3 regions of the Sporomusa sphaeroides DSM 2875 genome follow, and region 1 is predicted to be linked to each of the others. Evidence: riboswitches for the same ligand, from Rfam matches in the RefSeq annotation. Region 1 holds a riboswitch; each other region holds the start of a gene.
What was found. A riboswitch is a leader RNA that binds a small molecule or an ion and turns the genes downstream of it on or off. The one in region 1 is predicted to bind cobalamin.
Positions count from the first base shown of each region.

Region 2: it holds a riboswitch for cobalamin, as region 1 does, so the genes downstream of both, SPSPH_RS05255 (nicotinate-nucleotide--dimethylbenzimidazole phosphoribosyltransferase) here and SPSPH_RS03155 (HD-GYP domain-containing protein) in region 1, are expected to answer to the same signal.
Region 3: it holds a riboswitch for cobalamin, as region 1 does, so the genes downstream of both, SPSPH_RS19585 (TonB-dependent receptor domain-containing protein) here and SPSPH_RS03155 (HD-GYP domain-containing protein) in region 1, are expected to answer to the same signal.

Region 1 covers NZ_CP146991.1:695,659-698,940, forward strand. Annotated here, with positions in the region: cobalamin riboswitch at 351-532, shown strand; cobalamin riboswitch at 835-1,003, shown strand; gene SPSPH_RS03155 (HD-GYP domain-containing protein) at 1,290-1,862, shown strand; gene SPSPH_RS03160 (hypothetical protein) at 1,901-2,599, shown strand; cobalamin riboswitch at 2,640-2,820, shown strand; gene SPSPH_RS03165 (sirohydrochlorin cobaltochelatase) at 3,048-3,282, shown strand, end outside.
Region 2 covers NZ_CP146991.1:1,210,128-1,213,409, reverse strand. Annotated here, with positions in the region: gene SPSPH_RS05260 (sensor histidine kinase) at 1-217, opposite strand, end outside; gene SPSPH_RS05255 (nicotinate-nucleotide--dimethylbenzimidazole phosphoribosyltransferase) at 352-1,386, opposite strand; cobalamin riboswitch at 1,537-1,733, opposite strand; gene SPSPH_RS05250 (iron-containing alcohol dehydrogenase) at 2,066-3,199, shown strand; gene eutJ (ethanolamine utilization protein EutJ) at 3,251-3,282, opposite strand, start outside.
Region 3 covers NZ_CP146991.1:4,250,980-4,254,261, reverse strand. Annotated here, with positions in the region: gene SPSPH_RS19595 (helix-turn-helix domain-containing protein) at 150-365, opposite strand; gene SPSPH_RS19590 (Arc family DNA-binding protein) at 751-933, opposite strand; cobalamin riboswitch at 1,399-1,582, shown strand; gene SPSPH_RS19585 (TonB-dependent receptor domain-containing protein) at 1,729-3,282, shown strand, end outside.

The sequences.
Region 1 (3,282 bases):
ACGGGGGAAATGCTTGTGCAGCATGTCCGTTTTGTCGCTCAAGTTAGTTCCCAGGCAGCGGATAAGCTAAGACTAGGTATAATTGAATCTGCAAAATTCTTGCAAAAGTTTCCCGAACATGGGGCATGACTTATTGATCGCAAATGTCTATAGGAAACTGCTTGTGGACAAACGTTACCTCTTTATTTACAAGATTAAAGACAATACGGTATATCTTGATTATGTGGTTGATTGCCGTCAAGAGTACCCCTGGTTGATTTAATATAAATGAATTCTTAAATGACTGTTTGTCAGGGCGGTATTGACAGGTATTTCCGGATATGGTATAGTCATATGCATAGCAAGGATAAACTAAATATTTCGAGATAGGTGCCCTTAGGGGCTTAATAGGGAAGTCCGGTTAGAAGCCGGCGCGGTCCCGCCACTGTAACGGGGAGTAAGCTTAAGTTATACCACTGGGATGTATTTCCTGGGAAGGTTTAAGCAAGCCATGATCCGGAGTCAGGAGAACTGCCTGTCTGACAATCACCGTTTTTCACCCACGAGGTATGGGGAGGGGATTACAGTAGACGCTTCTATGGCGTAGCTGATTAATTCGCTCCTGGTATATAAACCAGGAGCTTTCTATTAGTCTACTGATTATTACTCCCAGCTTTTCAACGGTTGGGAGTTTTAATATTTCTTCAGGACATTCTTCTCAAAACGCTCCTTTCGAACTTTTGCGCCGCTGGCGCGCGGGCCAATTTGGCCCTAATTTTTTACAATTATACTTTAACATAAAAATTGTATTCAACAACCAATAGCGTGGCAAGAGCAGTTGAATACACCGGGAAAACTTAATATGACAGTATAGGTGCCTGCGAGGCTTAATAGATAAGCCGGTGCAATACCGGCGCGGTCCCGCCACTGTAATGGGGAGCAAACTCAAAAAATGTCACTCTTGGGAAGGCCTGAGCCAGCGATGATCCAGAGCCAGGAGAACTGCCTATATGATAATCACCGTTTTATCCACGAGCGATGGGGAGGGGATTAGCGCAGCAGTTTGGCTTGTGCTTATTTTGTCCCGGCGTATGTTATACGCCGGAATTTTATCGGTATAGCTACTGTTTTGTCTGTCTCCCTGCCTTTCAGCAGGGAGACTTTTGTGTTATGGCTCGCAGCTTTCCAGGGGATGCCGCAATATTGCAGCGGGAGATAATAGCGTAATGCTCCCATCACTGTCGTGGGTCCTGCCCTTCGCTTTAACGGTTTTGACTGACTAAGACGGTTTATAAACAAGGAGGATACCAATGAGGAGAATTGAAAAGTTAATGGAACTTTTTCACAACTATGACCCCGCTACATTGAGGCATTGTCAAAGTGTTGGTATGCACATGCTGGAATGGGCGGATTGTATGGGGTTTTCCGATAAAAAAATACAAATAGCATATTATTGTGGCTTAATGCATGATATCGGCAGATTGTGCCTGCCTGGCAATGTATTTAATAAACTTGAACCATTATCAGACGACGAACAGGATATGCACAAACTTCATACGGTATATGGCTGGGTCATCCTTAATAGTGTGGGGCTGAAGGAAATAAGTCCTATTGTTCGTTATCACCATGAACGGTATGATGGAACAGGATATCCGGAAGGCCTGAAAGAAGCCGAAATTCCCTTTTTAAGCAGAATGCTTTCTATCTGCGATGCTTTCGATGAGATGACAAACAGGCAAGGAACGAATAATCTAAGCGGCCGCCAGGCGTTGCAAGCAGTGGAAACCTGCGCCGGGACACGGTTTGATCCGTGGCTGTGCCGGCAATTTGTCAGTTATATAAGGAAAGTAGAAACACTAAAAGCGGTTGCTAATTTCGCATAAACCGGTTGATATCAGATAATATAAGAGGGATGTGTAGTATGATTTTACATATTGCTAACGGCTCAATACTGAAATCCTATTTAGAGACTAAAGGCATTTCAGGCCAGAAGATTATTGCGTTTAATGAATCCATGATTACCGGGAAATGCGCGGAGACAATTTTTAGTGAGGAATTCTTTCAATTACGGGCAGAAACCTTACAGGTTGATTATGAGCGCTATAACGAATTGACGGTGACAGAACTAGAGGCATTATTAAGTCACTCGTATTCGGAGATTATATTATGGTTTGATGCCGATATGTTTTGTCAGATGAATATTTTAACCTTGTGCGCCTATCTGGATGCCAGCAACTATCAGGGGGAAGTGCATTTGCATATTATCCGGCACGATTTTTGGCAATATGATAGTTTGCAGGACATAATACTTATATCCTATCAAATTAACCCTGCGGGATATTACGAGATATACCGGGAGGTTCTCTTGCAAAGATGGCCAGCAAGAGAAAAGTATCCGGTTTTTGCAGAATTAAACGCAGGAATTAACTTGTACACAAACTATATTTCCGCTAATAGTGATATTCGGTTAGCCATAACAAAAATGGTTAAAGAAAACAAAGATAAACCGTTTGTAATAAAAGAAATAAACGAGAAATATCCGCATTATGGTATCGGTGATTACAATATTCAGCTGATTTATCGTGATATAGTAGATACGATTCAGCTTAATATGGATTGACAATCACTTCCTGCAGTGTTATGCTAATTTCATAAGAAAACTACATATGTTAGAGATAGGTGCCTTACAGGCTTAATAGGGAAGACCGGTTAAATGCCGGCGCGGTCCCGCCACTGTAACGGGGAGCAGGCTTAAGATATACCACTGGGATGTATTTTCTGGGAAGGTTTAAGCAGGCTATGATCCGGAGTCAGGAGAACTGCCTATCTGACAATCGCCGTTTGTTACCCACGAGGTATGGGGAGGGGATTATAGTAGGCGCTTTTATGGCGTAACTGGCTAATTCGCTCCTGGTTTACACACCAGGAGCTTTCTGTTCGGGCTACTGTTCAAACCTCTCACCGCTACGGTTGAGAGGTTTGCTGTTTTAATCACAGGCTGCTCCCATCATCCTGGTAACGAAGGCGTGTCCGGTACTCAAAAAATATGAAGGAGTTGTTTTTGGCCAATGAAAAACATCTATTCGATTATCACCACCCTGTGCATGCTGGCTGTATTTGGCTGCGTAAGTCTGGTTCCGTCACTGGCAGCGGCTGCACCGGCTCAGGCAGGCAAAAAGGCTATTTTAGTTGTAAGCTTTGGTACTACGTATCCTGAAACCTTAAAGACAACCATTGAAGCTGTTGAAACCAAAATAAAAGCAGAATTTCCCGAGTACGAAGTTCGCCGGGCTTTTACTTCCC
Region 2 (3,282 bases), 510 kb from region 1:
CCCGGTCATCACAAGCCTTGCACCGCTCAAACCCGTCGGGAAAGGAACGAACATAACAGCAAAAATCAGTAAATTTGCTGGGTTTGGTTACAGGTGCACCGTTTGCATCAACAGTAACAGCAGCGATACCGGTGGCTTCCGAAAATTTATTTTGTATCTCCTGCAGGCTCTGAACATTAATAATCTCGTCAAGGCTAAACCGTTTGCCGTTATGCACAAAACATCCCCCCTACCCAAACTATAGATAGCATAAAAGAAATCAGCATTGTAATTTTCCTGATAAGGGGATATTTTGGCTATTAGCACTGTCAATTCCTGCTATAAATTGACAGTGCTCCACCAAAAATAATATCATATGGCCGTCAAATGCTGCGAATCCGGGTTGCTGACCGCAAAATCGGCAAGCCTGGCCATAGTATACATGGTATACGCCATCGTCCTGAGCATTGAGACCATTAAAACAGCTCCCGTCCCCTCCCCTAAAGCCATGTTGGCTCGAATTGGCACATCATCGGCCAAAATATTGCCTAACAGCAGGGCATAGCCCATGCCCGGCTCTTTGGACATATGAGAAGGCAGGCCATAGGCTTCCACTTCTCGATTTATCCGGGAAGCACAGGCAAAGGCTACCGCGGTGATAAAGCCATCGATAACAAACGGAATCTTGCGCCTGGCGCACTCTGTCATCCCGGCACAGATAGCGACAATATCAAAACCGCCCACACACCGCAGGATATCTTCAATCCTGCAGAAGGTTTCCCGGTGACGCTCAACTCCTTTGGCCACAACCACGCATTTTCGCTTTAACATATCGGTAGTCGGAGCGCTGGCACCATAACCGACAACAAACTCAGGGAGTATCCCGGTCATTGCATGCAGTACGGCTGAGGACGTAGTGGTATTGCCAATCCCCATTTCACCAAAGGATACTAAATTAGCACCCTGAGTATCAATAGCATACCCCGCCATTTCCTCGCCAACCCGCCAGGCCTCGTCAAATTCGGCTTGAGTCATGGCTTCTGTTTTCATAAAATTCCTGGTTCCCGGCGCCACCCGCCGGTATATGCCTGCTGTTTTTGTATTGTTGATGCCGATATCAATTACCGAATACGGAACATGATTGGCCTGGCAAAAACAACTGATCGCCGCCCGGCCATCCACCATATTTTGCGCTTGCAGGTAAGTAATCTCACTGGGAAAGTCCACTACCCCCTCTTCCACCACGCCGTTGTCGGCAGCAAAAATCAAGTGATATGGTTTTATTTCCGGATGCATGGTCCCCCATGCAAGCAACAGTTTTTTAAACAGCTTCTCCAATAGTCCCAGGCTATCCGGCGGCTTTGCCGCACCATTGATTAAATTGTCTACTTTAGCCCGATAATCCATACTTACGCCCCCTCATTTTATACTTATCCGGAAGAACCGCTGATGCACGCCTTATAACCTCCAGCATTTAAATTAAAAACCCAGCCCCAAAGGGCTGGGTTTTACTTTCATAAAATCCTGTCCTTCCGGTACTACCTCTGGCGCGGAGGTAAATAACAGCCAAAACAGGCAGGTCTCCTGGCTTACGGATAATCAGAACCCCTGGCCTTCCCGATTACCGGTGGCTTGGTTTGGGTGTTCCTCCCCGATTACAGTGGCGCGACCGCGTCGTTTAAGGATTGTGCATCCTTCCGAGCTTCCCTATTCTCCTCTTACTGCTAAGAGGCACCTGTATGGTGGCAGATATGCAATTATCCATCTACTTTTTTTGCACACTTCTACAGTCAAAACCATTCTCCTGTCAGTATATGCAGGGTTCGCAAGATGTTAAAGCATTTAGTCAAAATAGTTCTATTTTCCCCCGCTGTCCCGGCCTGTCCGGTTGTCCGGCAAACAAAAGCGCTGCCGCAGGCATTTGCCTGCCAAAATAGTTATCCCTCGTCATAGTATGTCATTTTTTTGCGGTCCTTTCGCTGCCTGTCCTTCACAAGCTTGCACAAACAGCAAAATGATGGTATCGTTTTAGAAAATTACAGAGCAAGGGGAGGCCGTTGCCGTGCAAAAAATCCATGAATATTTTATGACACCCATTAGTATTTTGGGCACAGGCTGCACAGAACGGATTGCCGGTTACATTAAACCTATGCTGTTTAGAAAAGCACTGATTGTCAGCGACAAAACACTCGTTGAAACCGGGCTGATTGACAAGCTGCTGGCATTACTTGATGCCGAAGGTATTTTTTACATAATCTATAAAGACGTTTCACCTAATCCTACGGTAGCTCAGGTAAATTACGGGTTAAAACTGTTCCGGGATAACGGCTGCGACTTTTTGATTTCTTTTGGCGGCGGTTCTCCTCATGACTGCGCCAAAGCCATTGCGCTATTAGCTGCCAATGGCGGCGAAATTGCCCACTATGAAGGTCTCAACAAATCCGCCAAGCGGTCCGCCCCCCTTATTGCTATCAATACCACTGCCGGTACCGGCAGTGAATTAACCCGCTTTTGTGTCATTACCGATGAAGAGCGGCATGTAAAAATGACTATCAATGATTGGCATGTTACCCCCATTATTGCTGTCAGTGACGCCGAACTTATGCTGGACATGCCTCCCGGTCTAACGGCCGCAACCGGTATGGATGCCCTGACGCATGCCATTGAAGCCTATGTTTCCACCAATGCTACCCCGGTAACCGATTGCAAAGCCGTTAAAGCCGTGGAATTAATCAGCGCCAATTTAGTGACCGCCTACCAAAGCGGCCATGACTTACCCTCCAGGGAAGCCATGGTCTATGCCGAATATCTGGCAGGTATTGCCTTTAACAATGCCAGCTTAGGGTATGTCCATGCACTTGCCCACCAGCTTGGCGGGTTCTATAACCTGCCGCATGGTTTATGCAATGCCATCTTATTGCCTGCCGTCATGGAATTCAACCTGCCGGCAGCCGTAACCAGGTATGCTGATCTGGCCCGCGCCGCCGGGATTGACACCACAGGCTTACCGGCAGAAGCCGCTGCAAAACGCTTCATCCAGTTGGTGCAGCAGCTCAATAAGGCGCTGGAATTACCGGCAAAACTACACGAACTGCGGGGGTTCAGAGCCGAAGATATCCCCTTGCTGGCGGAAAATGCCCTGAAGGACGTTTGCAGCCTAACCAATCCCCGCCAAGGCTCACAGCAGGATGTGGAGGCCATTTACCGGTCAATCCTGTAAAACCTCCCATAATAAAAGGTCTGACCCCAGTCGGGTCAGACCTTTTCCTTATTAGCCAAACATAGCAATACCCAGCGGTGTTA
Region 3 (3,282 bases), 1.4 Mb from region 1:
GCATCCAATGGCTTTAGACGGTTTTTAAAAATTACAGTACCTTGCTTCAGTATTTATCTATTCAAGCCTTCACGGATTATTGGACCGTCCAACTAAGTAATTGAGAGATACATTGAATTTGAATAATAATCCCGTCTCTGACATTTCCGTCAGTTATCCTCTGCTTTATCTAATCTACCGACCAGATAATCTAGAGACACATCGAAATAGTCTGCGAGTAAAATAAGTCTGGCCATATTGGGTTCCCTTTCGCCTGATTCGTAAAATCTCCAGGCGCGAGTGGACACTCCTAGTAAATCGGCTAATTCTTGTTGAGATACGTTATGTTTTTGTCTTAATTCTTTTATTCGATGCGAAAAACTCATAAAAACGCTCCTGAAAATATTGACAGGAACTAAATGTTCCTATATAATAGGAACAAATTGTTCCTGTTTGATTTTTATATACTGAAAGGAGGTAGGTAAAAGAGCGACTCGAAACAGCAAGCTTACAGCTGTAAGATGCTAAACAAGGGCAAAGCATGCCCGAGAATGTGTCTGAAGGACACTAGTTGCTCGATACCACGACAAAACAACTGCTGCTGATGGAGACAATCGAACGGAAAACAGGGGTGTGTTCCACATACGATTGTCTCCATTATAGCGCAGTTGGTGGCTGGCTTCAATGTTAAAGGCAGTGGATTAAATTCCTCGTGAACGTTCCGTTAAAAATAAGCCGATAATACCTTTAAAAGGAAAAAGCCGCAGGAATTTATTTTGTGTTTAAATCAACCTTAATCGCCCCATTTTTGGTCTCATAGGCGGCTATATGAGCTTTTATAATCATTTCTAGTTCCTTATTAACTGTTCTGAAATTATTGTCAGCAATATAGCGAAACTTTTCAAGTATATGTTGATCGATACGAAGTGTAAACTTAGATGTATTTGATGACACGGTAATTCCCTCCATAGAAATGTAATTACAATAAATGTATATTAAAAGAAATAGAAAAGGCATATTGACGGCAAAATGACGGCATGATATGATTTAAATGGAAAATGGGGGTGCCTATATTTGGGAGTAAAGTGTTTTGTCAACAATTTTCCTACTTGAGGTCTGTTCTACAGAAAGGGGGCATATAAAAGAGAAGTTTAGATAACGGACTTAACCTTATTAAGCCGCTAACCAAGGGTAAAGTATGCCTAAATTCGTGTCTCAAAGACACGAATTTGGTGTCGCCCTGCATTGCTCACAGTTGGCAGCTGGCTTCAATGCAGGGGTTGAGAAAATGTGACAAATCATTGCAGCGGTGAAGTTATGCAGAGTTTGTAGGAAAACTTTTGCCGTTGCCGAGGGGAAGGAGGGAATAGGAAAAAGTAATAATCCTGAGCTATGCTTCATAGATTAAACCACAGAACAACAGAATATCTTGGGACAGGTGCCCGCAAGGGCTTAATAGGGAAGTCCGGTGAAATACCGGCACGGTCCCGCCACTGTAACGGGGAGTAGTCTTGCATATTGGCCACTGGAGCGTCAAGCTCTGGGAAGGCGCGGGACAGCGATGAACCGGAGTCAGGAGAACTGCCTGTTCGGCAATCACCGTTGTACCTGCGCGTGACAGGGAGGCGATTATGCAGTATTTTCGGAAAATAACGTCAATTTGGCATAAGCACTTCCCAAAGGGGAGTGTTTTTTTTTTTAGTGTCTACTATGCAGAGAGGAAAGAACGGGATAAAGGAATGATCGCTTTTGAACCACATCTACAAAATCATTTGGAACCGGGCACGCGCCTGCTGGCAGGTGGTGTCCGAACTGGCGAAAAACACCGGCCGGATGAAATCGGTCCGCTACAGCAGCGGCGTGCGCGGCGCCAAATGCGTGGTACTCAGCCTGGGATGGCTGCTGGCGCTGAATCTGGCTGCGTCATTTATCCATACGGCGGCTGCGTTTACAACGCCGGCAGACGGCACGTGGACGGCAACAGGAGAGGTCGACGGCTATAATACCTACGAATCGACAGCCACCATGGGTGGCGCCGGGACTCTTCCGACTAACCCTAAAAGGTACAATGCGACGATTGTGCTGCTGGCAGGCGAAAGATGGCGGCCGATGGATGTGCCGGCCAGGGCCTCGTATATAACTGCCGCCGAGCTTACGCTGGCGGGCGGCAGTATGCTTGACCTGGCCTGGAAGGGCAACAGCCAGGGATATCAGGAACCCACGCCTGCTAAGGAGGCCAGTATAAAGCCCATAGCCCTGACTGTGGAAAAACTGAATCTGTCCGGTGACGTTGTTTTGCGCATTAATACCCATGTCAAAAGCACGGGCGGAACCATCCAGATAGGCGGTGTTACCGTTAAACAGCTGACCGGCAGCGGCACCATCTATGTTCAGTCTGCCTATGATCCCAATTATAAGACCATAGTACGCGGCGCGGGCGGGGTTTTCATGCGGCCAATAGAAATGACCACGCCTGCTTATAAGTACAACTATATGGTTGTTGACCTCAGCGCGGCCGGCAGCACTGCTTACAATCAGGTTAATGTGCTGGGGCAGGCATCACTTATCGACGGCCCGCTGCGGATTTACGAACTGGTGCCGGTTATTGACTGGAACAACCTGCAGCCCGGCAAAGCGATCCTGCTGGGGGTAAAGTCCTACAATACCGGTGTCATCTCCGAATCCGGCAAGATGGCCAGTGACGCCCAACTGGCTTTTCGCAATATCTGGCGCATCGAAGAGGGCAATCTCTTCACCCGTATGGATGAACTGCATGCCCGTCATCTCGGCAATACAGGCGCGCCGTCCCTTGCCGGTGCGGCGGACAGGCCGGTAAGCGAAGGCGTCTGGGCCCATAGCTTCCGGGGAAAACTGAACAGCCGCGGCGCGTACGGGCGCGGCTTCAGCCAAAGCTATGACGGGCTGCAGGCCGGGCTTGACAAGGAGCGGGAGGGCGACTTCTATAACGGGACCCTGTACTACGGCGTAATGTTTGGCCGGACAAGTGCCGATGCCGGTTATGCTACCGGCCGGGGAGACCTGACCGGCACGAGCATGGGCGCCTATGCCTCCTGGACCGGTCACAGCGGCCGCTATCTGGATCTCGCTGCCCGGATGACGAAGATCGAAAACGACTACCGGTTTCATGACAGCGACAGCGCCAACTCGGCCAAGTATGGCAGCTGGGCCAGCGGTATCAGCGCCCGGTACGGCTATCGCCGGAACTTGCCCGGCGGCTGGTATTATGAACCTCAGGCCGGTTTAGCAGTCGGCATTATTGACCGGGTAAGCTACGAACTGCCT